One region of the Billgrantia sulfidoxydans genome, then DNA from elsewhere that is predicted to be linked to it. Evidence: predicted binding sites of a transcription regulator. Region 1 holds the regulator's gene; the other holds the start of a gene.

What was found. Region 1 encodes sigma-54, which starts transcription at its own class of promoters, with help from an activator protein. Its sites were predicted from a motif close to TGGCACNNNNNTTGCTNT; they were not measured.
Region 2: a site for sigma-54 is predicted at 5,013-5,030, ahead of HNO51_RS09280 (urease accessory protein UreD). Genes of this name have one in related genera too.

Annotation. Positions count from the first base shown of each region.
Region 1 covers NZ_CP053381.1:2,861,930-2,876,388, forward strand. Annotated here, with positions in the region: gene HNO51_RS13260 (ABC transporter ATP-binding protein) at 1-524, opposite strand, end outside; gene HNO51_RS13265 (calcium/sodium antiporter) at 665-1,609, shown strand; gene HNO51_RS13270 (KpsF/GutQ family sugar-phosphate isomerase) at 1,642-2,655, shown strand; gene HNO51_RS13275 (KdsC family phosphatase) at 2,680-3,237, shown strand; gene lptC (LPS export ABC transporter periplasmic protein LptC) at 3,250-3,870, shown strand; gene lptA (lipopolysaccharide transport periplasmic protein LptA) at 3,867-4,406, shown strand; gene lptB (LPS export ABC transporter ATP-binding protein) at 4,414-5,139, shown strand; gene HNO51_RS13295 (RNA polymerase factor sigma-54) at 5,298-6,725, shown strand; gene hpf (ribosome hibernation-promoting factor, HPF/YfiA family) at 6,834-7,142, shown strand; gene ptsN (PTS IIA-like nitrogen regulatory protein PtsN) at 7,149-7,619, shown strand; gene rapZ (RNase adapter RapZ) at 7,665-8,585, shown strand; gene HNO51_RS13315 (HPr family phosphocarrier protein) at 8,588-8,857, shown strand; gene pmbA (metalloprotease PmbA) at 8,975-10,315, opposite strand; gene yjgA (ribosome biogenesis factor YjgA) at 10,465-10,971, shown strand; gene tldD (metalloprotease TldD) at 11,168-12,622, opposite strand; gene HNO51_RS13335 (YhdP family phospholipid transporter) at 12,619-14,459, opposite strand, start outside.
Region 2 covers NZ_CP053381.1:1,983,493-1,997,951, reverse strand. Annotated here, with positions in the region: gene HNO51_RS09305 (urease accessory protein UreF) at 175-894, opposite strand; gene ureE (urease accessory protein UreE) at 884-1,414, opposite strand; gene ureC (urease subunit alpha) at 1,572-3,275, opposite strand; gene HNO51_RS09290 (urease subunit beta) at 3,272-3,592, opposite strand; gene ureA (urease subunit gamma) at 3,742-4,044, opposite strand; gene HNO51_RS09280 (urease accessory protein UreD) at 4,063-4,956, opposite strand; gene urtE (urea ABC transporter ATP-binding subunit UrtE) at 5,226-5,924, opposite strand; gene urtD (urea ABC transporter ATP-binding protein UrtD) at 5,924-6,763, opposite strand; gene urtC (urea ABC transporter permease subunit UrtC) at 6,760-7,902, opposite strand; gene urtB (urea ABC transporter permease subunit UrtB) at 7,906-9,507, opposite strand; gene urtA (urea ABC transporter substrate-binding protein) at 9,683-11,008, opposite strand; gene HNO51_RS09250 (tripartite tricarboxylate transporter permease) at 11,379-12,911, opposite strand; gene HNO51_RS09245 (tripartite tricarboxylate transporter TctB family protein) at 12,911-13,363, opposite strand; gene HNO51_RS09240 (Bug family tripartite tricarboxylate transporter substrate binding protein) at 13,363-14,349, opposite strand.

The sequences.
Region 1 (14,459 bases):
GGGTCCTGGCCCACGAACGGCTCGTCGTAGAGCACCAGGTCAGGGTCGAGCGCAATCGCCCGGGCCAGCGCGACGCGCCGCGCCATGCCGCCCGACAGCTCCGCCGGCATCAGTTCGCGCGCCCCACGCAGCCCCACCGCCTGCAGCTTCATCAGCACCAGGTCGCGAATCATCGCCTGGGGCAGATCGGTATGCACACGCAGCGGGAAGGCCACGTTCTCGAACACGCTGAGGTCGGAGAACAGCGCGCCGCTCTGGAACAGCATGCCCATGCGCCGACGCAGGGTGAACAGCGCCTTGCGCGACAGCGCGTGCACGTCCTGACCGGCGATCAGGACTCTACCGGCGTCGGGAACCAGCTGCCCGCCGATCAGCTTGAGCAGCGTCGTCTTGCCCGTGCCGCTGGGGCCCATGATGGCCGTGATCCGGCCACGGGGGATCCGCAGCTCGACGCCGTCGAAGATGGTCTTTTCACCGCGCGAGAAACGCAGCCTCTCCACCTCCACGAAGGGGGAATCGATCATGCCGCAAGGTCCAGGAAAAATTATCGAACATCGTATCCTAACTGCTCTGCCCGACGCCAGCCCGAGCCACGGCGTCGCTTGCACCCGAACCGCTGAAGACGTCTAATGTGCGGCCTCACTTGCCACCCTGATCCGTTGCCATGCTGATCGCTTTCGTCGCCGTCGCCCTCGGCCTTGCCGGCCTCACCTGGAGCGCCGACCGTTTCGTCAATGCCGCGGCCGCCACGGCCAGCCGCACCGGCCTGAGCGCGATGCTCGTCGGCATGACCGTGGTGGCGCTGGGCACCTCGGCGCCCGAGATGGTGGTGGCGCTGTTCGCGGCTCTGGACGGCCTTCCCGACCTGGCCATCGGCAACGCGCTGGGCTCCAACATCGCCAACATCGGGCTGGTGCTGGGCGCGACGGCGCTGGCGCGCCCCGTCCCGGTGCCCTTCTCGCTGGTGCGTCGCGAGCTGCCCCTGTTGCTCGGCGCGACCGGGATCACCGGCTATGCGCTGGCCAACGGCGTGCTGGGACACTTCGATGGCTTGGTCCTGCTGCTGCTGATGGTCTTCAGCCTGTGGTGGCTGATTCGCGCCGATACGCCCGATGCCAACCCGGCCGGCGAGATACCCGACATGACGCTCAAGCGCGCACTCTCCTGGCTGGTCGTCACCCTGCTGCTGCTGTCACTGAGCTCCCGCGCCCTGGTGTGGGGGGCCAGCGAGCTGGCGCGCGGCCTCGGCATCAGCGAACTGGTGATCGGCCTGACCGTGGTCGCGGTGGGTACCAGCCTGCCGGAACTGGCTGCCTGCGTAGCCAGCGCACTCAAGCGCCACCACGACCTGGCCATCGGCAACGTGATCGGCTCCAACCTGTTCAATCTTCTCGCGGTGCTGCCGATTCCGGCGCTCATCGCCCCCGGCGCCCCCCACCCGGACGCCGCGGGACGCGACTATCGCGTCATGCTGCTGCTGACGCTGGCCCTGGCCATCCTGCTGCTGTGGCAGCGCCAGGGCCGGCTCGGCCGCCTCGTCGGCGGTGCCTTCCTGACCACTTACGCCGCCTACCTGGTCTGGCTCGGCGTCAGCGGCGGGGCCACTTGAGTGAAACCTCCCATCGGGCAACAATCATCGCCATGAGCTCAGACGATTCCACCGCACCCCCCGACAGCGCCGCCCCGGGCATCACGCCGCTGAGGGAGAGCGCTCGACGCACCCTCAGGATCGAGGAGCAAGCCATCGCGGCACTCCTCGAGCGGCTCGACAGCCACTTCGACCGCGCCTGCGAGCTGATGCTCGCCTGCCAGGGCCGCGTGGTGGTGACCGGCATGGGCAAGTCGGGCCATGTCGCCGGCAAGATCGCCGCCACACTTGCCAGCACCGGCACGCCGTCGTTCTTCGTGCACCCCGGCGAGGCCAGCCACGGCGACCTCGGCATGATCACCCCAGGCGACGTGGTGCTGGCCTTGTCGAACTCCGGCGAGACCGCCGAGGTCACCGCACTGCTGCCGCTGCTCAAGCGCATCGGCACGCCGCTGATCAGCATGACCGGGCGCCCCGACTCGACGCTGGCCCGCCACGCCGACGCCCACCTCGATGCCGGCGTCGAACGCGAGGCCTGCCCCCTCGACTTGGCGCCAACGGCTTCGACCACCGCCGCGCTGGCGCTGGGCGATGCGCTGGCCGTGGCCCTGCTCGAGGCGCGCGGCTTCACCGCCGAGGACTTCGCCCTCTCGCACCCCGGCGGCAGTCTTGGCAAGCGGCTGCTGCTGCGCGTCAGCGACCTGATGCACCAGGGCGAGCGACTGCCGAGCGTGCCGCTGGGCAGCCCCTTGCGCGACGCCCTGCTCGAGATCACCCGGCAGGGGCTCGGCTTCACCTGCGTCGTCGATGAGCACAATCGGCTGATCGGTGTCTATACCGACGGCGACCTGCGCCGCACGCTCGACCAGTATCAGGACCTTAGCCAGCTGACGGTGGACGATGTCATGACCCGGCCCGGCAAGCGCATCGCCCCCGACGTGCTGGCGGCCGAAGCGGTACGCATGATGGAAGACAACCTGATAACGGCGCTGGCCGTCGTCGACGAAGCGGGCCACCCGATCGGTGCCCTGCACATGCACGATCTGCTGCGAAGCGGCGTGATCTGACCTCATCCCGACCAAGGAAAGCCCATGGCTCTGGCCACCTCCACTCTCGATCCGCATCTTGTCGACCGCCTGCGCAAGGTTCGCCTGCTGGCGCTGGACGTGGACGGCGTACTCACCGACGGCCGCCTCTATTTCCAGGCCGACGGCGTCGAAATCAAGGCATTTCACACCCAGGACGGCCTGGGCCTCAAGCTGCTGCGGCGGGCCGGCCTGCAGGTAGCCTTCCTGACCGGACGCGAATCGCCCATGGTCAGCCACCGCGCCGCCGCCCTGGGTATCGATCACGTCTACCAGAGCTGCGAGGACAAGCTCGCCACCCTGCGCGAGCTGTGCACGCGGCGGGGCATCGAGCTCGAACAGGTGGCCTACTGCGGCGACGACCTACCCGACCTGGCCGCCATCCAGCGTGCCGGCATCGGCATCACCGTCCCCAACACCCCGCCCTACATCCGCGACGTGGCCGACTACGTCACCGAACGCAGCGGGGGACACGGCGCGGTGCGCGAGATCTGCGACCTGCTGCTCGAGGCCCAAGGGCATCGCGACGCGCTGGTCGATACCTACCTCCACGGCAAGCGCTGAGGCCGAGCGAACATGCTGCGTCGGTTGCCACGCCCCTCGTTTCGTGTCTGGCTGTTCCTGCTGCTGGTGATCCTCGGCGGCCTGATCGCCTGGCTGGATCCCTGGCAGGCCCCGGCCCCCGGCCCGGTCCCCACCGACGAGGCCGGCGAACCCGACTATTACCTGGAGCAGGCGCAGCTGACCCGCTTCGACGCCACCGGTCTGGCGCATCAGCGCCTGGAGAGCCCGCGACTCGTCCACACCCCCCATGACGACGTCACCCGTGCCGTCACGCCCCTGGCCCATCTGATCGACCGCGACAACCGGCGCTGGGAGGCGAGCGGTGAGGAAGGCCGTCTCGGCCCGGGCGGCAATCCGCTGACGCTCTCGGGCGACGCCCGGCTGTTCGCGCCCGAGGAGCGCTGGCAGCTCGACACCGAGACCCTGCACTTCGACGCCAACGTGGGTCATGCCTGGAGCGACACGCCCGCCCTGCTGCAGCAACCCCCCCAGCACATGCGCGGCGAGCGCTTCGACGCCTGGATTCATGACAATCGGGCACGTTTGACCGACAATGTGCGCGGCCACCATGTCCCGGAAGGCACCCAGTCGGGACAAGCCGACGCCGTCAACCTAGAGGATTTCACGCCATGAAGCGATGCAGGCTCCCGACCCTCCGCAGGCCATTCACCCTGGCACTGGCCAGCGTGACGCTGATCGGCCTGGCGAGTATCGGGCCGGCCATGGCGCAGCAGCGCGACGCCGAGCAGCCCATCGAGGTCGAGGCCGACCGGCTCGACCTCGACGATCGCGCCGGCACCGCGGTCTACACCGGCGATGTCGACATTCGCCAGGGCAGCATGCGACTCACCGGCGACCGCGTCGAGTTTCAGCGCAATGCGGCCGGCGAACTCTCGCGCGCCACGGCCCGCGGCGAGCGCGCCTACATCGAGCAGCAGCCCGACCCCGAGCAACCCGTGGTTCGCGGCTGGGGGCGTACCATTGTCTACCATGTCGCCGAGCGCCGTGTGGAACTGATCGACCGCGCCGAGCTGCACCAGGGCGGCGACACCTTCGACGGCGGCTACCTCGAGTACTTCCTCGACCGCCGCGTGGTGCAGGCACGCTCCCAGAGCGAGGGCGTCGAAGGCAGCCAGCGCATTCGCATGACCCTGCAGCCGGAGCGCTGACATGTCGATGAAGACCCTGCACGCCCGCCACCTGGCCAAGAGCTACAAGCGTCGCCGCGTGGTCCACGACATCAGCCTCACCATCGAGCAGGGCCGCGTGGTCGGCCTGCTCGGGCCCAACGGGGCCGGCAAGACCACGTCGTTCTACATGATCGTCGGTCTGGTCAAGGCCGATGCCGGTGAAGTGCACATCGACGACCGGGACCTCTCGCACAGCGCCATGCACGAACGGGCTCGGGCGGGTATCGGCTACCTGCCCCAGGAGGCATCGATCTTTCGCAAGCTGTCGGTAGCCGACAACATCATGGCCATCCTCGAGACGCGCCGGGATCTCGACCGCCGCGGGCGACAGGAGAGGCTCGAGCAGCTGCTGGAAGATTTCCACGTCACCCACATCCGCGACAACCTGGGCATGAGCCTGTCCGGCGGCGAACGGCGCCGCGTCGAGATCGCCCGGGCGCTGGCCACCGAACCGGCCTTCATCCTGCTCGATGAACCCTTCGCCGGGGTCGACCCGATCTCGGTGGGCGAGATCAAGGGCATCATCCGCCAGCTCAAGGCGCGCGACATCGGGGTGTTGATCACCGACCACAACGTCCGTGAAACCCTCGACATCTGCGACTCGGCCTACATCGTCGGCGACGGCCAGATCATTGCCGATGGAAACGCCGAGGCCATTCTGGCCAACAAGCGGGTGCGAGAGGTCTATCTCGGCGAGGACTTTCGCCTGTAGCGCACTCCACTGCATTATGCAAGCACCTGGGACGCATTAAAACATTCTAATCAGGGATAAAAACTTTCACTGGCATGCATATTGCAGCCATTTCTCTTGCAAGTCATGGGCTACCCGTCTAGGGTAGAGCTTTTCCGGCAGATGAGCGCCTTACCCTCATGGCCATGAAAGCGTCCCTGCAATTACGTGTCGGCACTCAGCTGACCATGACCCCCCAGCTGCAACAGGCCATAGCCCTGCTGCAGCTCTCGACCCTCGACCTACGCCAGGAGATCCAGCAGGCGCTGGAATCCAACCCCATGCTGGAACTCGACGACGGCTTCGGCGAACAGGCCGTCAGCGAAACCCCGAGCGACGACTGGGCCAGCGAGATACCCAGCGAACTCTCCACCGACAGCGACTGGACGGACACCTACCCCGACCACGGCACGGGCTCCGGCTCAGGCGCCGCCACCGGCGAGGGGCCGGACTTCGAGCGCCAAGCCTCGGCGCAGACCCTCGCCGGCCATCTGATCTGGCAGCTGGCGATGACCGACCTGAACGACCGCCAGCGCCTCATCGCCGAGAGCCTGATCGACGCCGTGGACGCCGCCGGCTACCTGGCCCACCCCCTGGAGGAAATACGCGACGGCCTGCGCCGTCAGGGCCTGGAGGGGTTGCCCACCCGGGAGGTCGAGCAGGTCCTGCTGCGATTGCAGCAGTTCGAGCCCACCGGCGTGTTCGCCCGCGACCTGCGCGAGTGCCTGATGCTGCAGCTGGCGGCGCTGCCCGATGATACCCCACTGCTGCCCCAGACCCGCCGTCTCGTGCGCCAGTTCCTCGAGGCGCTGGCTGCCGACGACCGCCGCCTGCTCAAGCGTCGCCTGGGTCTCGACGACGAGTCGCTGGACCAGGTCATCGCCCTGGTTCGCTCGCTGGATCCCCGCCCCGGCAGCGACTTTGCCGAGGTCGGCAGCAGCTACGTCACCCCGGACCTCGTCGCCTATCACGACGAATCGGGCTGGCGCGTGGAACTCAACGCCGAGGCCCTGCCGCGCCTGCGCATCCAGCCCGACTACGTCGCCCTGGTGCGGCGTGCGGACAAGAGCCAGGACAACCAGTTCCTCAAGGATCACCTGCAGGAGGCCCGCTGGCTGATAAAGAGCCTGGCCAGCCGCAACGACACGCTTCTGCGGGTGGGACGGGAGATCATGGCGCGCCAGATCGAGTTTCTCGAGCAGGGCGAGGAAGGCATGAAGCCGCTGGTGCTGGCCGACATCGCCCAGGCCGTCGAGATGCACGAATCGACCATCTCGCGGGTGACGACGCAGAAGTTCATCCATACTCCGCGAGGCGTCTTCGAGCTGAAGTACTTCTTCTCCAGCCATGTCGGCGGAAGCGGCGACGGGGACGTCCACTCCAGCACCGCGATCCGTGCCCGCATCCGCAAGCTCATCGCCGACGAGCCGCCCCGCAAGCCGCTCTCCGACAGCCGCCTGGTGGATCTGCTGGCCGAGGATGGCATCCAGGTCGCCCGCCGCACGGTGGCCAAGTATCGCGAAGCCTTGGGCATCCCCTCATCGAGCGAGCGCAAGCGTTTTCGTTGACCCCGCGACGTGATGTTGACCCCGGGCAATCCCGCCGCCCGAGGGGGTATGCAGGGCAGGAAAAAGGGTTACAATCGAGCTACCACCCGAAGGACGAAGGAGCTTGTCATGCAAGTCAACATCACCGGCCATCATGTTGAGCTGACCGATTCACTGCGTGACTACGTGAGCGAGAAGCTGAACCGCGTCCAGCGACATTACGACAACATCACCAACGTGCAGGTCACGCTCTCGATCGAGAAGGAGCGCCAGCAGGCCGCCTGCACGCTGCATGCCGCCGGCGCCGATCTGCATGCCGAAGCTTCCGATCAGGACATGTACGCCGCCATCGATGCGCTGACCGACAAGCTCGATCGTCAACTGGTCAAACACAAGGAAAAGGCCCAGGCTCGCGCCCAGGGCGCCGGCGTTCGCTGAGTTGCCATGACACTGGAAACCATCCTGCCCCCGGAACGCGCTCTGTTCGACGTTCCGGGAGGCAGCAAGAAGAGGGTGCTGGAGTTCTTCAGCACCTTCATCGCGCAGAACACCCCGAGCCTCGACAGCCAGGAGGTCTTCGGTAGACTGGTCGGGCGCGAGCGGCTGGGCAGCACCGGTATCGGCAACGGCGTGGCCATTCCTCATGCCCGCAGCCCCCACTGCCACAGCCCCGTGGCCGCCTTTCTCAAGCTGGCCGAACCCATCGACTTCGACGCCATCGACGGCGAGCCGGTCGACCTGGTGTTCGTGCTGCTGGTGCCCGAAGAGGCCGACGATACGCACCTGTCGCTGCTGAGCCAAGTAGCCAGCGTCATGAACGACGCCGAGACGCGCGCCCGGCTGCGCAAGTGCACGAGCCAGCGTGAACTCCACGAGCGTCTCGTCGAAGCGATACGACGACAGTCCTCGGCCTGACCGCTTCCCTCGCCGTACGGCCAGCCCCTGATCAGGAGATTCCTCATGCAGCTTGTGATCATCAGCGGCCGTTCCGGCTCCGGCAAGTCGATCGCACTGCAGGCGCTCGAGGACATCGGTTACTACGCCATCGACAACCTTCCGGCGATGCTGCTCGGCTCGCTGGTGGATGAGCTACGCAGCTCGCCCACGATCCAGACCTCCATCGCCGTCAGCATCGATGCGCGCAACCTCCCCCACGCCCTGGAGCGCTTCCCGCGCCTGCTGGAGGAGCTGCGCAACAAGCAGGTCGACTGCCAGGTCATCTACCTGACCACCGATGCCCGCATTCTCCTCGAACGCTACTCCGCGACCCGACGGCGTCACCCCCTGACCCGCGGCCGGGACATGACCCTGAACGAGGCCATCGAGTCGGAAGACGCCACGCTGAGCGACATTCGCAACCTGGCGGACCTGATCATCGACACCTCGCGGCTGTCGGTGCATGACCTGCGCGGGCGTATCACCGAACAGGTGGCCAGCCATCGCGCCGACCAGTTGACCCTGACGGTGGAGTCGTTCGGCTTCAAGGGCGGCGTACCGCTCGATGCCGATATCGTCTTCGACGCGCGCTGCCTGCCTAACCCCTACTGGGACCCGCGATTGCGCTCGGCCACCGGCAGGGAGCCCTGCATCGTGGAGTTCCTCGAACAGTATCCTCTGGTCCAGCAGATGCTCGACGACATCATCGCCTGGGTCGAGCGCTGGCTACCGGCCTACCGCGATACCCACCGCAGCTACCTGACCGTCGCCATCGGCTGCACCGGCGGCCAGCACCGTTCGGTGTACCTGGCGGAGCGCCTCGCCAAGCACCTGGCCCGGCAGCAGCCGGACGTGCGCCTGCGTCACCGGGAGCTCGGCATCCACACCCCGGTCACCGCCACCCGGGACGTGACCGTAGAGACCTCCGAACGCAAGGAAACCTGAGTGTGCCCTGCCGCAAGCTGACCCTGACCAACAAACGCGGCCTCCATGCCCGCGCTGCCACCAAGCTGGTCCAGTGCTGCCAGCCCTTCAGCGCGCGCGTGCTCGTCAACCGCGGGCCGCAGCAGGCCGATGCCAGCAATATCATGGCGCTGCTGATGCTGGGGGCTCCCTGCGGCACCGAACTCGAGGTCAGCGCCGAGGGCGAAGATGCCGAAGCGGCGCTGGAAGCGATCGAGGCCCTCTTCGAGGCCCGCTTCGAAGAGGATACCTAGAGGAATGGCTGCGCTCGTCCATGCGGCGTTGAAGCCTGCTCGTCGGGCTTCGCCTGGCCTGGCCATCGCTCGCTCATGGCGCCGGCCAGGCGGCAAGGGATAGGAAGCTCATCCCATTCAGCTACCGGCCACGGTCATCTCGTCGATCAGCCAGCTGCCGGTATGGATGCTGCCGCGAGTGTCGATGTCATTGCCCACGGCCAGCAGCCCCTTGTACATTGCCTCGAGGTTGCCGGCGATGGTGAACTCCTCCACCGGATGTCGGATCTCGCCGTTCTCCACCCAGAAGCCGGCCGCCCCACGCGAATAGTCGCCGGTCACGCCGTTGACCCCCTGCCCCATCAGTTCGGTGACTAGCACGCCCCGACCCATGCGGGCGAGCAGCGCCTCGCGCGACTCGAGCGGTGCGGCGATGCGCAGGTTGCGTGCGCCGCCGGCGTTGCCGGTGGTCTGCATGCCAAGACGCCGCGCGCTGTAGGCCGACAGCATGTAGCTGGCCAGGCGGCCCTCCTCGACGAAGACGTTGTCGCGGGTCTGCACGCCGTCGTTGTCGAACGGCGAGCTGGCCATGGCGCCACGCTCCATGGGTCGCTCCCCCAGGCTGAACCAGTCGGGAAACAGCGGCTCGCCCAGCCGGTCGCACAGGAAAGACGCCTGGCGAAAGAGCGCACCGCCGGCGATGGCACTCATCAGGTGGCCGACGAGGCCGCTGGCGACGCTGGCATCGAACAGCACCGGCAGGCGCCCGGTCACGGGGCGCTGTGCGCCCAGGCGGCGCAGGGTGCGCTCGGCCGCGCGCTTGCCCACCTCCTCTGCGGCCAGCAGGTCGCGGGGGTTGCGCGCACTGGTGTAGTCATAGTCGCGCTGCATGCCGCCCGCGTCCTCGGCGATCAACATGCACGAGAGCGAATGGCGGCTACCACGCTGACTGCCGAGGAAGCCATGACTGTTGGCATAGACCCGCACTCCCTCGCCGCTGGAGAGCGAGGCGCCTTCGGATTGACGGATACCGGGTTCGCCGCGCCCGGCCGCTTCACAGGCCAGTGCCAGCTCGATGGCCTGCTCGGTGGAGAGCGGCCAGGGATGGTGCACGTCGAGATCCGGCAGGTCGGTCGCCATCAGTTCAGGGTCGGCCAGCCCGGCCGCGGGGTCTTCCCCGGTGTAGAGCGCGATGGCCATGGCCTTTTCCACGACCTCACGGATCGAGGCGTCACCGGCATCGGTGGAGGAGGCGCTGCCCTTGTGCCCGCGCAGGTAGACCGTCACGGCAACCCCCTGGTCGCGAGAGAGTTCGACGGACTCCACCTCCCCTTCACGTACGCTGATGCCGACGCCCTGATCGACACTGGCCCCCACCTCACAGGCATCGGCCCCCAGATGCCGAGCCAGGGACAACGCCTGCTCGGCACGGGACTCCAGCAGCGCCTGCTGGGCGGCGGCATCGAAAGCCTTGCTCATGTGTCTCTCTCCCTCATTCACCGGCCGTGCCGGTCTCCGTACGCGTCTGTTCCCGCCGTAGCACGACGGACTGATATACTGCTGTCATCGAACCTATTCATCTCTCGATGGCCAGGCTAGCGCTGACCCTCTCACTACTTGGATGCGGCATGACCCAGGATATTCCCTCTTCCTCCGATGAAAGACCCAGCAAGTCCCAGCTCAAGCGCGAGATGCATGCCCTGCAGGCGCTGGGCGAGCAAATCATCGCCATGAGTCCCGCCGAACGCGCCCGCTTCCCGCTCTCCGAGGACATGCTGGCAGCGGTCGAGGAAACCGCGCGCATCCGCTCCCACGAGGGGCGCCGGCGCCACATGCAGTACGTCGGCAAGCTGATGCGGCGCGAGGACCTCGAGGCGATACAGGCCGTGTTCGACGAGATCGAGCAGGAGGCCCGCCGGCGCGATCTGGCCTTCCACCGCCTCGAGAAGTGGCGCGACCGCCTGATCGACGAGGGCGACGGCGCCGTCGAGGCGTTCATCGAGGAGCATCCCGACGTCGACCGTCAGGCGCTGCGCCAGCTGATCCGCAACGCCAAGAGCGAGCGCGAACGGGGCAAGCCCCCCGCCAATGCACGCAAACTGTTCCGGCTGATCCGCGATACGGCCGGTTTGTAAAAGCGCAGGCCCAGGACACAGTCTGCGACCGACCGCCTGGCTTCACGGGGTCGCGGCGGCAGGCTTCCGAGGAGGCGCTGTAACCCCTTCCCTGGGCGCTACCTACGCCATCCATGGCGTAGGACCTCCCCTCCAGCCTGCCCCCTGCGCCCCCCTCGCCGCCGCTATAGGCACAGTTACGAGACTCTTGCTTCACTCAGGAGGCAGTTCCGCCTACCGTAAGCTCATCCAGCTTCAGCGTCGGCTGGCCGACGCCCACCGGCACGCCCTGCCCCTCCTTGCCGCAGACGCCAATCCCGGTGTCGAGCTCCAGGTCGTGGCCGATCATCGACACCCGCCCCATCGCCTCCGGCCCGTTGCCGATCAGCGTCGCGCCCTTCACCGGCACGGTGATCCTGCCGTCCTCGATCAGGTAGGCCTCGCTGGCCGAGAACACGAACTTGCCCGAGGTGATGTCCACCTGGCCGCCGCCGAAGCTGACCGCATAGATGCCCCGCTTGACGCTGGCGAGAATGTCGGCCGGATCGTCCTGGCCGGCCAGCATGTAGGTATTGGTCATGCGCGGCATCGGCATGTGGGCGAACGACTCGCGCCGGGCGTTGCCGGTGGGCCGCATGCCCATCAGCCGGGCGTTGAGCTTGTCCTGCATGTAGCCGGTGAGGATGCCGTCCTCGATCAGCGGGGTGTACTGCCCCGGCGTGCCCTCGTCGTCCACGCTCATGGAGCCGCGGCGATCGGCCAGGGTGGCATCGTCCACCACCGTCACGCCCCGCGCGGCAACACGCTGCCCCATGCGCCCGGCGAACGCGGAGCTGCCCTTGCGGTTGAAGTCACCCTCCAGGCCGTGGCCCACCGCCTCGTGCAGCAGGATCCCCGGCCAGCCGGGGCCGAGCACCACCGGCATCTGGCCGGCCGGGGCGTCGACCGCCTCCAGGTTGACCAGCGCCTGGCGCACAGCCTCCCTGGCGAAGCGCTCGGCCACGTTGTCATCGCGCAGCCGCGACATGGCATAGCGCCCGCCGCCACCGGCACTGCCACGCTCACGCCTGCCGTTTCTGACCGCAATGACGCTGACGTTGAAGCGCACCAGCGGCCGAATGTCCGCCGCCAAGGTGCCGTCGCTGGCGCGTACCAGCACGACCTCGTGCACGCCGGTCAGGGATGCGCTGACCTGGCTGATCGCCGGATCGGCGGCCCGCGCTACGCGGTCGGCCTGCTTGAGCAGGGCGATCTTCTCCTCGGCCGAGAGGCCCGCCAAGGGATCGATCGAGGCATAGCGCGGCGCGGCCTGGCTCACGACCCGCGAGCCGGCCGGCAGGGTCGCGCCGCTGCGCACGATGCCCGACGCCGTCCGCCCGGTCTCGGCCAAGGCGTCGGCGGTGATCTGGTTGGAGTAGGCGAAGCCCGTCTTCTCTCCCGCCATGGCGCGCACGCCGACACCGCCGTCGATGTTGTAGCCGGCCTCCTTGACCTCGCCGTCCTCGAGGACCCAGCTCTCATGCCAGCTCCGCTGGAAGTACAGGTCGGCATAGTCGACGCCGGCCGTCAGCACATGGCCGAGGCCGGCATCGAGCGCATCGATATCCAGCCCGCCGGGGTGCAGCAGGATCTCGGCGGCGGTATCGAGCATGAACGGGGAAGATGTCGTCATTCGGCGGTTTCCAGTGTGATATCCGGCGAGATCCAAGGACCCCGCACGCGATAGTGAATTCGGGTGACCCGGTCGATGGCTCTGCCGAAGAGCCGGTCGGCGATGAACAGCGCGCCGCCCACCACCGGCGCCCCGGCAATCACCGCGGCCAGCGGCAGGCTACTGCTGACGGGCACCGTGACCCCCAGGCGCTGATCCAGCTCCCGCCGGAAGAGATCGACGGTGCCGTCCAGGGTGAAGGAGGTCGCCGGGCCGTCTATCGTCACCGGGCCATTGGTCTCCAGCACGCCTTCATACAGGGTAGCAGCCCCGCTCACTCGATCGAAAGCCGTGCCCTGGCCGGTGACGTCGGAAAAATCCATGCGCAGCCGGCGCAGCAGGTTGTCGACGTTGAGCAGACCCACCAGCCGTGCCGTGGGTGACTCGAGGTAGGCGAAACGGCCGTCGCGCAGCTCGACCTCGACGCTGCCGCGTGAGCGCGCCAGGGCGAACTGCCAGGGGGCACCCGGCCAGGCCAGCTGACTGCGCACCCGGGTCTCGTTGCTGCGGATCGAGACCGGCTGGCCGAGGCTCTCCAGCGCCGTGCCCAGGTCGCGCCCGTCGAGATCGATCCGCGAGCGGGTCAGGCTGTCGCCGGCGCCGGCCGACTCCCAAACAAGCTCCCCCCGCGCCGAGACCTGGCCCAGGGTCAGCCCCAGCGGTGCCACCCGCAGCCGCTGCGGCCCGCCCTCCCAGCGAGCGGTCAGCGGGCCGATACGCCGCCCCTGGTAGAGGATGTCGGCGATCCGCAGGCGGCCATCGGGCAGCTCGGTGAGCCAGCCGGGCAGAGGCGCCGGGTCGGGCGGCACGTCGAGCTCCTCGAGCAGGTTGCCGGCGTCCTCCACCCGGGCCGACAGCAGGTCGTCGAGGGTCAGGTGCTCGAGCGCGATATCCAACGGCGCGGAGAGGGAAGGCCGATAATCGAGGATGCCCTCGAGCAGGTCGCCCTGCAGCCCGACGCGCCAGCCGCCGCCGACTTGCGGACGCGCCTCGGCGCTCATGACGCCAAGGCAGGTGTCCGGCCCAGCGAGACAGGCGGTTTCCACCCGCAGCAGACGCAGTGGCGAGGCCCCCTCCCTCGCGGTCGCGCGCCCGCCCGATAGCAGCGGCGCCAGTGCCTCGCCCCACTCAACCGGGTCGAGCCGTGACTGGTAGAGAGTCCCGGTCCAGCCCTCCTGTTCGGGCCACTCGGGAGACTCCGGCAGCCGTCCCATCCAGAACTGCCCCTGGCCCAGCTCCGACCACGGCACGCCTCGCCAGCGCAGGCGCGTATCGCCGCCCAGCTCGGCCTCCACCCGCTGCTGGTCGAGGTCGGCCTGCACCCACAGCGGGCGCGTCTCGCCCGCCGTCTTGCCCAGCGGCGCCGGCAGGTCGATGGCGACCCCCTCCAGGCTGCTGTCGAAACGAAAGCTGTTGCGCGCTTCGCCGAGCGAGAACCGGCCACGCCAGGGCAGGCGCCCCGAGACCCTGGCCGTGAGGTCGCCGATCTCGTAGCGCTGCAGCACGCTGGCGATCTCGGCGGAGCCGTTGAGGTCGGCATGACCGGCAAGGGTGTCGATCTCGGCCTGGGCCGGACCACCCCACAGGCGTGCCTCCAACTGGCCCACGAGCCCGCCCTCCTCGTCTTGCTGACGCCAGGCAAGGGGGCCGTGAACGTCCTCGAAAGGCACGTCCAGCGGCAGGTAGTCGAGTCGCTCCAGGGCCACCTCGGTGTCGAGATCGAGACGAAACCCCTCCTCGTCGCCGAGCCTCGTGGCCAGCTCGATCCGACCGGTGGCCCGCCCTTCGCCGCGCCAGT
Region 2 (14,459 bases), 880 kb from region 1:
AGCGGTCGGAAAGACGGCACATCCCTGTGCCGGCTTTCCTCGATCTTCATCCATGAAGATCGACCGCTTCGCTTCGGCCGTCTTGCCAGCGGCCGCGCGAGGTGGATTCGCCAGCGCTCCCCATATCCCTGGTGCGTCATGTATTCATTCACCTGACGCCACGGTTCATCGCAATCAACTCCGAAAAAGCCGCGAGTACTGCGTTTCGTGCAGTGCACTGGCCAATGCCAGCCCGGGCAGCGCCGGGCCGAGTTCGTCGTCATTCAGTTCGAGTGCTTCATCCACCGCTGCCACCAGCGCCGGACGCAGCCGTTCGACCAGTCGCTGGGCCGCGGTATGCCCCAGCGGCAGTGCCTTGCAGGCCACGGCGAGCTGGTTCTCGAGCCAGGCCCAGGCGAAGCCGAGCATGGCCTGGCGCGGGGCCACCCCGCGTACCTGGGCGACCCAGGCGAACACGGTCACATAGCCGGCGCCCGGCGGCATCGCTGGCGACTCTCTCGAAGGCCCCTCGGGCAACAGGTTCAGGCTGCCCAATAGACGGGAGAGCGACGCACCCAGTCGCGAGTCCTCTGCCGCCAGCTCGGCGGTCTCACGGTTGGCGGCGAGCCAGCTGTCCCACCACGCAATCGCCTCTTCGTCTTCCCTCGCCCAGGCCTGCTGCAGACGCGCCAGCACCGGCAGCTCGCAGCGGGTCAGGCCGTCGTCGAGCACGCCGGTCAGCCAGTCGCCGAGGCTCGCCTCATCCTTTACCCAGCCCAGCTCGAAGGCGCTCTCCAGGCCCTGGGAGAAGGCGAAGGCCCCGATCGGCAGCGCCGGGCTGACCAGTTGCAGCAGTCCCAGCAGCGCCAGGTCGTCGCCCTGCGCCATCCTCAATGAGGCCGCCTCAATGGGCATGGTGATGGCCATGGCCGTGGTGACCGTGATCGTGGCCGTGCTCATGGTCATGATCGTGGTCATGCGCATGTGAATGGCCGAGCTGGTGGTAGGCGCCCGGCTCGGGGTCGAAGGGCGCCTCGTGCCGCTCCAGGCTCGCCCCCAGCAACTCGGCCAGCTCTTCCAGAACGTGGTCCGGCGGGAAGCGCACGTAACCACCCTGCCCGTCCTCTCCCAGGGCCAGCTGCACATGGCGATTGCCCAGGTGATAGGCGAGCCGCGCCAGCGGCAGGCCCGCCGCGACCCTGGCGGTCACCACCGGCTCGGCAGCGGCCCTGACCCGCACGATCTCACCGCTCTCGGCGCGCAGTCCCTCGCCGGCGCGCAGCACCGGGCCGCGGTCGAGGAACAGGCCCAGCTCGCGACCGGCATCGCTCACCGCCTTGAGCCGGCCACGTATGCGCAGCTCATAGGGCAGCGTCAGGGTATCGCCGGCCTGGCGCCCCTCGATGGGTCCCAGGCGTTCAGTCAGTTTCAGCATGGCATTCCCTCGTTGAATCACCCCGCGGCTGATTCGTGGATAGGCCTGCGCGAGGGCGCTGTAAATACGTCCCTGTACGCTACTTTTGCCATCCATGGCAAAAGACCCTCGCTACGGCCTATCCCCGACGCCGCTCACCTCGGTGGTCTATCCAAATTCAGAAAAGATGGTAGCGCTGGGCCAAGGGCAGCTCGGTGGCCGGCTCACAGGTCAGCAGCTCCCCGTCGCAACGCACCTCATAGGTCTGCGGATCGACGCTGAGCTCGGGGCAGGCATCGTTGAGCTTCATGTCGCTCTTGCGCACCCCGCGCACGTTCCTGCATGCCGCCAGCCCGCTTTGCAGGCCCAGCCGCTCCTTGATGCCGGCGTCCAGCGCCGCCTGGCTGACGAAGGTCAACCGCGACAGGCTCGCCGCCCGGCCGAAGGCACCGAACATGGGGCGGTAGTGCACCGGCTGCGGCGTGGGAATCGAGGCGTTGGGGTCACCCATGGGCGCCGCCGCGATCATGCCCGCCTTGAGAATCAGCGCCGGCTTGACGCCGAAGAAGGCCGGACTCCACAGCACCAGATCGGCCAGCTTGCCGACCTCGATGGAGCCCACCTCATGACCGATACCGTGGGTGATCGCCGGGTTGATGGTGTACTTGGCGATGTAGCGTCGGGCGCGGAAGTTGTCCGCGCCGAGCGCTTCGTCCTCCGGCAGCAGCCCACGCTGCACCTTCATCTTGTGCGCGGTCTGCCAGGTGCGGCACACCACTTCGCCGACCCTCCCCATGGCCTGGGAGTCCGAGGCGATCATCGAGATCACCCCCATGTCCTGCAGGATGTCCTCGGCGGCAATGGTCTCGCGGCGGATGCGCGAGTCGGCGAAGGCCACGTCCTCGGGAATGTTGGGATCGAGGTGGTGGCACACCATCAGCATGTCGAGGTGCTCGTCGATGGTGTTGACCGTGTAGGGCCGGGTCGGGTTGGTCGACGACGGCAGTACGTAGGGCTTGGAGCAGGCAATCAGGATGTCCGGCGCATGACCGCCACCGGCGCCCTCGGTGTGGTAGGTGTGGATGCCCCGCTCCTTGAAGGCGGCCAGCGTATCCTCGACGAAGCCCGACTCGTTGAGCGTGTCGGTATGGATGGCGATCTGTACGTCGTACTTTTCGGCCACGCTCAGGCAGGTGTCGATGGAGGCCGGGGTAGTGCCCCAGTCCTCGTGTAGCTTGAGACCGATGGCGCCGGCCTCGATCTGCGCCTCCAGGGCCTCGGGCAGGCTGGCGTTGCCCTTGCCGAGCAGGCCGATGTTCATCGGCAGCGCGTCCACCGCCTGCAGCATCCTGCCGATGTGCCAGGCGCCCGGCGTGCAGGTAGTGGCGTTGCTGCCGGTGGCCGGCCCGGTGCCGCCGCCGAGCATGGTGGTGATGCCGCTCATCAGGGCTTCTTCCACCTGCTGGGGGCAGATGAAGTGGATGTGCGCGTCGATACCGCCGGCGGTGAGGATCTTCCCCTCACCGGCAATGATCTCGGTGCCGGGGCCGATGACGATGTCGACGTCGGGCTGGGTGTCGGGATTGCCCGCCTTGCCGATGGCTGCGATACGGCCGGCCTGGATGCCCACGTCCGCCTTGACGATGCCCCACCAGTCGAGGATCAGCGCGTTCGTGATCACGGTATCCATCACCGTATCGTCGAGGCGCTGGCTCTGGCCCATGCCGTCGCGGATCACCTTGCCGCCGCCGAACTTCACCTCATCCCCGTAATGGGTCGCGTCGCGCTCGACTTCGATCCACAGCTCGGTGTCGCCCAGGCGTACCCGGTCGCCCACCGTGGGGCCATACATATCGGCATAGGCTTGGCGTGAAATCTTCATGAAGCGTCTCCATCCAGCTTACCCATCACCTCGCCGCGAAAGCCGTAGATATGGCGCGTGCCGGCAAAGGGAATCAGCGTGACTTCTCGCGTCTGACCCGGCTCGAAGCGAATCGCCGTGCCCGCCGCCACGTCCAGGCGAAAACCACGCGCCTTGGTGCGGTCGAAGACCAGCGCCGGGTTGGTCTCGGCGAAGTGATAATGGGAGCCGACCTGGATCGGCCGGTCGCCGGTATTGGCCACCTCCACCGTGATCCGCTCGCGCCCGGCGCAGAGCTCGATCTCGCCGTCCTGTAATTGGTACTCCCCAGGAATCATGACGCCTCCTTAACAACGTTGCGGAAATGAGCGAGCGACGGCCAGACAAGGCGAACAGAGGCGAGCCAGCGGAGTTGACTGGGTGTTCAATGAGCATGGCGAGCCGATGTTCAACGCGGTATGGCCGAGCGCAGCCATTTCGACCTCCGCTAGACGATGGGTGTGTGGACCGTGACCAGCTTCGTGCCATCGGGGAAGGTCGCCTCCACCTGCACCTCGTGCACCATCTCGGCTACCCCCTCCATCACATCGTCGCGGCCGAGGATCTCGCGGCCGTAGCTCATCAGCTCGGCCACGCTGCGGCCGTCTCTCGCGCCTTCCATGATCTCGAAGCTGATCAGCGCCACCGCCTCCGGGTAGTTGAGCTTGAGGCCGCGGGCCCGGCGTCGCTCGGCCAGTTGGGCGGCCGAGAACAGCAGCAGCTTGTCCTTGTCTCTCGGGGTCAGTTCCATGCGAGTCTCCTGCAATCGTCAGGTGAACCAGATACGGGGGGGATGGGGAGGAGAATCGATCAACAGCGGCCTGAGACAGGCCCAGGCCTGCTGGCAAAGGTCCCAGGCCTCGTTACGCTCATGACCCAGGTAGCGCAGCAACAGCACGCCATGGCGCACGGTGACCGCCCAGCGCGGGCTTGGCGGGATCGCATCTCGCAGCGCTTCGATGGCGTTGGCTTCGTCGTCGAGGCCCACGGCCCATAGCGTGGCCTGCACGCTGGCGCCCCCCTGCCCCCAGCGCCCCTTGAAGCGCGGGTGCTCCGGGTCGAGCGGCTGACGCTCCAACCACAGCGGCTTGCCATCGCGACACAACCGAAAGCGCTGCTCGATGCGGCCCGACACGTAGGGCAGCCGGCTCGCCGGTCGGCCCAGCGCCAACACTTCCCAGCCCAGGCAACGCGCATCGCCGGCAAGCTCGATGGCCGTGTGCTGCTCACCGCACGAGCCATCGAAGGCAATGGTCTCCTGGGGCAGCCACTCGAGCACGCCGCCCGGCGCCACCTGCAGCTCGGTACGCTGGGACCAGGCCACGCCATGGCTGTCGGCACGATAGAGCTTGTTGGCCGCAGGCGTCGTCACCAACGCACGGGCGCCCGATTCGACCTGAACCGAGACGTGCAACAGATCGCCGCTGACCAGCCCTCCGGGCGGATGCAGCAGGTAGACATGACACGAGCCCCCGCGGCCCTCGGGATAGAAAGGCCGCTGCACCCGCAGCGGGCCCTGATGACGAGCCCGCACCAGGCGGGTGGCCCCCTGGCGCCGGTCGAAGCCGAGTTCCAGCGACGCCACCCAGCGACGGCCGGCATCGAAGCGGTGACCGGAAGCACAGGGCGGCAGCAGTGTCTTGGCGTCGAAACGAGCCGTCATTGGCATCGGCCTTCAGCAACAGGGTTCGGCCTCTTCGTCGAGGCTTTGCCCTATTCATGGCAACCGCTGTACCAGAACGGTGAAATGCAGGAAAAACGGATACGATTCATTGGCTTATTTTGTATACAGCCACACCTGCACGGACCATCTTCGCACCAGATTGGCGCGCGAAAGCCAGCGCGGCGCACAGTTTCCGCGCATGAGCGCCTGACGACTCCTTGGCCATGGCGCAGAACGGTGCATGGAAAAATCCCACCTTGGCAAAACGGCTAGACCGTCAGGTGCTCCTTGATCAGGGCATCGGTGAGCTCACCGATCTCGCCCCTGGCCACCGGCCGGCCGCGATCCATGATCGCGAAGCGATCGGCATACTTGCGGGCGAAGGGCAGTTTCTGCTCCACCAGCAGCACGGTCAGACCGTCCTCGGCGATCAGCTTGCGAATCACCTCGCCAATCAGGGTGACGATATTGGGCTGGATCCCCTCCCCCGGCTCGTCAAGAATCAGCAGGCGTGGCTCGATCACCAGCGCCCGACCGATGGCCAGCTGCTGCTGCTGGCCGCCGGAGAGATCGCCACCCTGACGGTGCTTCATCTCCTCGAGCACCGGGAAGAGTTCGAAGATGCGCTCCGGGATGGTGCGCCGACCGTCGCCGCGAGCCGCCAGGCCGGTACGCAGGTTCTCTTCCACGGTGAGCAGCGGGAAGATCTGCCGCCCCTGGGGCACGTAGCCGATCCCCAGCCGCGAACGATCCTCCACCCGCCGCCGGGTAAGCTCGACATCGTCGGCATAGCGGATGCTGCCGGAGGCCACCGCCACCTCCCCCATGATCGCCTTCATCAAGGTGGTCTTGCCCACCCCGTTGCGCCCCATTACGCAGGTACACTGGCCCGCCGGCACGGCCAGGTCGAGATCCCACAGGGTGTGGCTCTCGCCATAGAACTGATTGAGTTTGTCGATTTCGAGCATCAGACCGCCTCCTCCTCGGCTTCGGCGCCCAGGTAGACCTCGACCACCTGCGGGTCGCTCGACACCTGGTCCATACTGCCCTCGGCCAGCACGCTACCCTGATGCAGCACCGTCACCTTGCGTGCGATGGAACGCACGAAACCCATATCGTGCTCGACGACGACAACAGATTGTTTTCCCGCTAACCCGGTCAGCAGCTCGGCGGTACGCTCCATCTCCTGCTCGGTCATCCCCGCCACCGGCTCGTCCACCAGCAGAAGCCGCGGCCGCTGCATCAGCAGCATGCCGATCTCCAGCCACTGCTTCTGGCCGTGGGACAGAATGCCCGCCGGGCGCTCACGCAGCTCGGCCAGGCCGATGGTCAGCAGCACCTCGTCGATGCGGTCGCGAATCTCGCCGCTCATGCGAGCCGTCAGCGTGGGCAGGATGCGCTTGTCGGCGGCCATGGCCAGCTCCAGGTTATCGAATACCGTGAGCGCCTCGAACACCGTGGGCTTCTGGAACTTGCGGCCGATGCCGAGGCTGGCGATCTGCGGCTCGTTCATGGTCAGCAGGTCGTGGCGACTGCCGAACCATACCTTGCCGCTGTCGGGTCGGGTCTTGCCGGTGATGATATCCATCATGGTGGTCTTGCCGGCGCCGTTGGGTCCGATGATGCAGCGCAGCTCGCCGTCGTCGATGGTCAGGTTCAGGTCGTTGATCGCCTTGAAGCCGTCGAAGCTGACCGTGACGTCTTCGAGGTAGAGAATCGGCCCGTGGCGCACGTCGACCGGCGACTCGGCCGGCACCAGGAAATCGAAGACCCGGTCACGATTGGCCAATGAACGCAAAATGCTCATGCCGATGCCTCCTTGCCGGAGAACGCACCCGAGCCCTCGGCACGACGCCGGTATCTCAGTGCCAACAGGCCGGCGACCCCCTTGGGCAGGAAGACCGTCACCAGCACGAAGAGCCCGCCCAGGGCGAACAGCCAGGCGTCGGGCATCACGCCGGTGAACACCGTCTTGGCATAGTTGACGAGTATCGCCCCGATCACCGCTCCATAGAGCGTCGCCCGGCCGCCCAGCGCCACCCACAGCACGATCTCGATGGAGAACAGCGGCGAAAATTCGCTGGGATTGATGATGCCGACCTGGGGCACGTAGAGCGCCCCGGCCAGGCCCGCCAGCATGGCCGAAACCACGAACACGAACAGCTGGAAGCGCTCGACCCGGTAGCCGAGGAATCGCGTGCGCGCCTCGGCGTCGCGGGTCGCCACACACACCCGGCCCAGCTTGCTGGTGACGATGGCCCGGCACAGCACGTAGCCCAACGCCAGGGCCACGCCGGTGGCCAGGAACAATCCCAGCCGGGTGTCGCGGCTGCGCAAGTTGAAGCCGTGGATCTCGCGGAAATCGGTCAGCCCGTTGTTGCCGCCGAAGCCCATCTCGTTGCGGAAGAAGGCCAGCATCAGGGCGAAGGTGAGCGCCTGGGTGATGATCGACAGATAGACCCCGGTGACCCGTGAGCGAAACGCCAGGAAGCCGAACACCAGCGCCAACGCTCCCGGTACCAGCAGCACCATCAGGAAGGCGAACCCGGCCATGTCGAAGCCATGCCAGTACCACGGCAGGCTGTCCCAGTTGAGGAACACCATGAAGTCGGGCAGCACCGGGTGGCCGTAGACGCCACGGTCACCGATCTGGCGCATCAGGTACATGCCCATGGCATAGCCGCCCAGGGCGAAGAAGGCGCCATGACCCAGGCTGAGGATACCGAGATAGCCCCACACCAGATCCACCGCTACCGCCAGCAGGGCGTAGCTCAGGTACTTGCCGAACAAGTTAACGGTATAAGCGCTGACATGGAGTGGATGCCCCGCCGGCACGGCCACGTGCAGCAGCGTCACCAGGGCCATCGCCGCCAGCAACACGCCGAGAAAGATCAGCGTCGAGCGCTCGCCGAACGGCCGCAGCAGCCAGAGTCGAGATGAATCCATGGATCAGCCCTCCGCCGCCCGGCCCTTCTGCGGGAAGAGTCCGCGGGGGCGCTTTTGAATGAACAGGATGATGAACACCAGCACGATGATCTTGGCCATCACGGCCCCGGCCCAGGGTTCCAGCACCTGGTTGATGACGCCGAGCGAGAGGCCCGCCACCAGAGTGCCCCACAGGTTCCCCACCCCGCCGAAGACCACCACCATGAAGGAGTCGATGATGTAGTTCTGGCCCAGGTTGGGGCCCACGTTGGTAAGCTGGCTGAGGGCCACGCCGGCCAGCCCCGCCACCCCGGAGCCCAGGGCGAAGGTCAGGATGTCGACCCGGGTGGCGCGAATGCCCATGGAGCGCGCCATGGCACGGTTCTGGGTCACCGCCCGCACCTCGAGCCCTAGCCGGGTGCGGCGCATGATCAGCATCAGCGCGGCGAACACCACCAGGGCGAAGCCGAGTACGAACATCCGATTAAGGGTGAGAGAGAGCGTATCGTTGACGGCGATGGAGCCACTCATCCACTCCGGCGTGACCACGGTACGGTTGAGCGGCGAGATCGCAGTGCGTACCAACTGCTGGAGAATCAGGCTGACACCGAAGGTAGCCAGCAGCGTCTCCAGCGGGCGCCCCTTGAGGAACTGGATGACGCCGCGCTCGATGGCGATGCCGGCCAACGCCGCGACCAGGAAGCCGGCGGGAATCGCCAGGATCAAGGCCAGCCCCGGCTGGCCCGGCAGCAATTGCTGCATGGCCCAGGTGGTGTAGGCACCGAGCATGATCAACTCGCCGTGAGCCATGTTGATCACGCCCATCACGCCAAAGGTGATGGCCAGGCCGATGGCGGCGAGCACCAGCACCGAGCCCAGCGACAGGCCGAAGTAGAGCGTCTCGACCGCACGGTTGACCTTGAGCTTCTGCTCGATGCCGTTGAGCGCCTCACGAGCGGCGTCGACCAACGCAGGATCGTCACTGTTGAGTACACGATTGAGCGCCACCCGGACCCGCGGATGCAGACTGCCGCGCAGCTCCTCGACCGCTTCGACCTCGCCCTGCTCCAGGCGATGGATGGCCAGAGCCTGGAGCAGGCGTTCACGCACCTGTGCATCCGGCTCCGTCTCGATCACCTCGGCCAGGGGTCCGGCCAGGTCGCTGTCGACCTCGCCCAGCAACCGCTCTGCAGAAGCGCGGCGCAACCCGACATCGGCGGCATAGAGATCGACCACGGCGATGGCGCTGCGCAGTTGGTTGCGCAGCGCGTTATTGATGCCGATGCGGTCCAGGTCGCGGCGCGACATCTCGCCCAGGGCCTCGCCGCTCAGGGCGTCCTCGACCGGCCACTGGCGGCCCGAGTTGTCGAGCACCACCACGAAGCGGCCGTCGTCGGTGCGCTGCAGGCGGCCATCGAGCAAGGCCTGGAGCCAGCCCCGGGCGCGGGGGTCGTCGCTGCGCACGATGCCCTCGATGGCCTCACCCTTGGCGGTAAACGACGACACGTCCAGCGCCGCAAGCAGCGCCTGTGCCGTTGAATCGTCGAACCTCTCGGCGTCCTGCGCGGATGCGGGAGCGGCCAGGGTAAGGCCAAGCACGATGACCAGGGCCATGACGAGAACCATCAGCCACGAACCCCTTGTCGCCGTGTGCATGGGCTCGCTGTCTTCGGCGGCGCTGCCGGCCTTCGCCCCGGCCGCCACTGGCCAGGCCACGGGGGGATATCTCATCGGAGCGTTCCTCGGAATCGGTGAAGAAGGCGTGCTCCCCCGCTGCCTGGCAGCGGGGGCCATGCTGTAGTTACTCGGCGAGCGCCACTTCCGCTTCTTCGGCCGCGTTGCTGCCGCCGCAGCTGCCGTTGACCACGTTGAAGTTGCCGCACTCCATGGGCAGGCGCCAATCGGCGATCAGGTCCCGCGAGCCGGGCAGGTAATCGGACCAGGCATCGCCGGCCACAGTCGCCGGCGTCTGCCACACGATGTCGAACTGGCCATTGTCCTGGACCTCGCCGATCAGCACCGGCTTGGTGATGTGGTGGTTGGGCATCATCGCCGCATAGCCGCCGGTCAGGTTGGGCACGGTCACGCCGATGATGGCGTCCTTGACCGCGTCGACGTCGGTGGTGCCGGCCTTGCGCACCGCCTCGGCCCACATGTTGAAGCCGATGTAATGCGCTTCCATGGGGTCGTTGGTCACCGCCTCCTCGTCGCCGGTGTAATCGATCCAGGCGTCGATGAAGTCGTAGTTGGCGTCGCTGTCGACGCTCATGAAATAGTTCCACGCCGCCAGGTGACCCACCAGCGGGCCGGTATCGATGCCGGAGAGCTCCTGCTCACCCACCGAGAAGGCGATGACCGGAATGTCGGCGGCGTCGATGCCCTGGTTGGCCAGCTCGCGATAGAACGGGACGTTGGCGTCGCCGTTGATGGTCGAGACCACCGCGGTCTTCTTGCCCTCGCTGCCGAAGCGGCGCACCTCGGCGACGATGTTCTGCCAGTCGGAGTGACCGAACGGTGTGTAGTCGATCATGATGTCCTCGTCGGCGAGGCCGTGCTCCTCCTTGAGGAAGGCTTCGAGGATGCGGTTGGTGGTGCGCGGGTAGACGTAATCGGTGCCGAGCAGCACGAAGCGCTCCACGCCCACCTCGTTGATCAGGTACTCCACCGCCGGGATGGCCTGCTGGTTGGGCGCGGCTCCGGTATAGAAGACGTTCTCGGAGGACTCCTCGCCCTCGTACTGCACCGGATAGAACAGCAGGCCGTTGAGCTCCTCGAACACCGGCAGCACCGCCTTGCGCGACACCGAGGTCCAGTTGCCGAACACCACATCCACCTCGTGCTGCTCGAGCAGCTCGCGGGCACGCTCGGCGAACAGCGGCCAGTTGGAGGCCGGGTCGACCACCACCGCCTCGAGCTGACGGCCCAACAGGCCGCCCTGCTCGTTCTGCTGCGCGATCAGCATCTCGACGGTGTCCTTCAGGGTCGATTCGCTGATCGCCATGGTGCCGGACAGCGAGTGCAGGATCCCCACCTTGATGGGCTCTTCCTGGGCCAGCGCCTGGCCAGTACCACCGAGGGACGCCGCCGCAAACAGGGCTGCGGCCACAGCGCGGGACGGGGAAGACATGAGGCGAACGGGGAAAAGCATGTTGCGACGGGAAGCGTTCACGCGAACCTCCTTGCGCCCTCCTGCGGGAGGGACTTGTTGTAAAGGTCATGCACGGCCGACACCGGCCGCACAGCACTAGGCTTCCTGCCTATGCAACGCTTGCGCCATCAGGCGAAGAAATTCGAAGAACTCTTTTCATACAGAAGATTACGGCGCCTTTACGCCCCTTGACGATCCTGCCGGCGCACCGCCGCCGTGCATTCGGCAGGCGCCGGTTGCGCCGGCAAGGATCGCCTGCACTGCCACAGCGCACCAGACCGGTGCGTCATAACGAAGACAGGGGCGCCGATCGCTCGGCGCCCCTGCGGGGTGGTAGGCATTGCCGGGCTCAGTCGCCTTCCGGATTCCCTGCGGTGGCAGCGGTTGCCACCTTCATCCGGCGGCGCAGGATGGGGCCGACGATGTAGGGCAGAATTAACCCCACGGCAGCAAACACCCACAGGCCGATGGCCAGGCCGCTGTTCCAGAGAATGGTCCAGTCGCCGTCGGAGATATCCATGGCGTGGCGCAGGTTCTTCTCCATCTCCGGCCCCAGCAGCAAACCGAGGATGATCGGCACCAGCGGAATCTCCAGCTTGCGCAGCACGTAGCCGGCGACGCCGAAGGCCACCATGAAGTAGAGGTCGAAGGTGGTGTTGCTGATCGAGTAGATCCCGACGAAGGCGATCATCGTCACACACGGCAGCAGGTACATCGGCGGCACCGACAGAAGCTTGACGAAGATGCCCACCAGCGGGATGTTGAGGATCAGCAGCAGGAAGTTGCCAATCAGCAGCGCGGCGATCACGCCCCACACGATGTCCGCGTTCTGGGTGAACATCAGCGGGCCAGGGGTGATGTTGAGCGAGATCAGCAGCGCCAGCAGCACCGCGGTGGTGCCGCTGCCCGGCACGCCCAGCGTCAGCATCGGTACCAGCGCACCGCTCGAGGCACCGTTGTTGCCCGCTTCGGGGCCGGCCACGCCACGCGGGTCGCCCTGGCCGAAGAAGCCTTTCTTGCCGACCGCCTTTTTCTCCAGCGTATAGCCGATGAAGCTGCCGAGCGACGCCCCGGCACCGGGCAGCACGCCGGCGATGAAGCCGAGGATACCGCCGCGCACGCTCGACGGCAGGATGTTGCGTATGTCGGCCCAGCTCAGCTTGAGCTTGTTGACGGCCATCTTCGCCTTGCCGCCGCCGGCGCGCTCCTCGATGAAGAACAGCAGCTCCGAGATAGCGAACAGGCCGACGATGGCGATGATGAAGTCGATACCCTCGTAGAGCTCCAGGGTCCCGAAGGTGTAACGCTGCACGCCGGTGGAGTCGATCCCCACGGTGGCTACCATCAAGCCCAGGCAGGCCGCCACCACGGTCTTCACCGGGTTCTTGCCGGTGATGCCGCCCAGGGTGGCGAAGGCCAGCAGGAACAGCGCGAAGTACTCGGCCGGACCGAAGGTGAGCGCGAACCGCGCCAGCACCGGCGCCAGCAGGATCAGGCCGACGGTGGCGATCAGGCTGCCGATGAAGGAAGCGATGGCGGAAATCGCCAGCGCCTCGGCGGCCTTGCCCTGCTGCGCCATGGGGTAGCCGTCGAGGCAGGTCATCATGGCCGGTTCGTCGCCGGGAATGTTGAGCAGGATCGACGAGATGCGCCCGCCGTACATGGCCCCGGCGTAGACCGCGGTAAGCATGATCAGCGCGGTTTCCGGACGCAGCCCCAGGGAGAAAGCCAGCGGGATCAGGATGGCCACGCCGTTGGCCGGCCCGAGGCCCGGCAGCGCGCCGATCAGCGTGCCGAGGAAGGCCCCCATCAGGGCAAACATCAGGTTGTGCGGGGCAAGGGCAACCCCGAAGCCATCGATCAGAAAGCCGAGGGTTTCCATCAGCTCACCTCCAGGAACGAGAGCAGGCCCAGCGGCAACGCGAGGTCGAGGGCGAAATTGAACAGCAGGAACACCACCACGCCCGATGCCGCCCCGACCAGGTAGGCATTGAGCACCTTCGCCCCCATGCGCCAGCACAGCGTGCCGATGGCCAGCGTGGTGCTGAGGATGAAGCCGAGCGGTTCGAGGAGCATGGCGTAGAGCACCAGCACGACCACGGCGACGATCAGCTCAACGCCGGTGCGGCTCCATGGCCAGGCATTGTCCGGGTCGGGCCGCACGATCAGGTAGAGGCTGGAAAGCCCCAGCACGACGGCCAGCAAGGTGGGAAAAGTGCCGGGGGCAATCCCCTCGGCACCACCGAACGGTTCGGGGAACTGGCTGGCGCCCCAGCCGTACGCGACGGCCAGGACGATCAGCAGCACACCGAAGATGCGGTCGTTGAAGGTCATCACTGGATCAGCCCGATGTCCTTGGAGAGGGTCTCGATATCGTCGATCTGCTCGGTGACGAAGGTCTCGAACTCACCGGCGCTCATGTGGAACGGCATCAGTCCATTGTTGGTCATGATGTCCTGCCATTCCTGGCTCTCGTAGATGGTGTCCATGGCGTCGATCCAGTACTGCTTGGCCTCGTCGGAGATGTCAGCCGGCATGTAGAAGCCGCGCCAGTTGGGGCCGACCGCATCGATACCCTGCTCCTTGGCGGTGGGAATGTCGGCGAAGTCGCCCGGCAGGCGCTCGTCGGAGAGCACTGCCAGCACGCGCAGGTCACCGGACTCCATGAAACCCTGCGCCTCGCTGATGTCGCCGGTGAAGGCATCCACATGGCCGCCCACGACCTGGGTCATCGCCTCGCCGCCGTTGTTGTAGGAGAGATAGGGAATACGCGGCAGCTCATCGACGCCGGCGGCGTCTGCGGCGATCAGCACCTTGAGGTGATCCCAGCCACCCTTGGCGCTGCCGCCGGCAAACTTGACGCTGCGCGGGTCTTCCTTGAGCGCCTCCATCAGCGCAGGGAGGTCGTCGTACTCGGAGTCGGCGGCCACGGCGATCACGCCGTAATCGGCGCCGAGCGCCCCGATCCAGTTGACCATGTCGGCGGTCATGCCCGGGAACTGGCCTTGGGCCAGGCGGGTGGTCGTGGCCGTGGAGGCAGCCACCAGCAGCTGCTCGTCGCCGGCGCGCTTGGACACGGTATGGGCGAAGGCCACACCGCCGCCGGCACCCGCCATGTTCACGGTCTGCACGCTGCGCGGCACGATGCCCAGCTCCTCCATCACGTTGCCCACGCTGCGGCAGGTGAAGTCCCAGCCGCCGCCGGGGTCGGCCGGGGCGAGACACTCCACCTTGCCCTGTGGCTCGAAGGCCATGGCGCTGCCGGCGCTCAGGGTGAAAGCGGCAATGGCGATGAGTTTGAGTGGCGTTTTCGTGGACATTGTTGTGGTCCCTCCGGTCTTGACGTGTTGTGAAATGTTGGCTTGCGGTCTTTCATCGGCTACCTTACAATTCTGTAAGGCAGAACAACGTTCTTCAGGATAGAAACTAG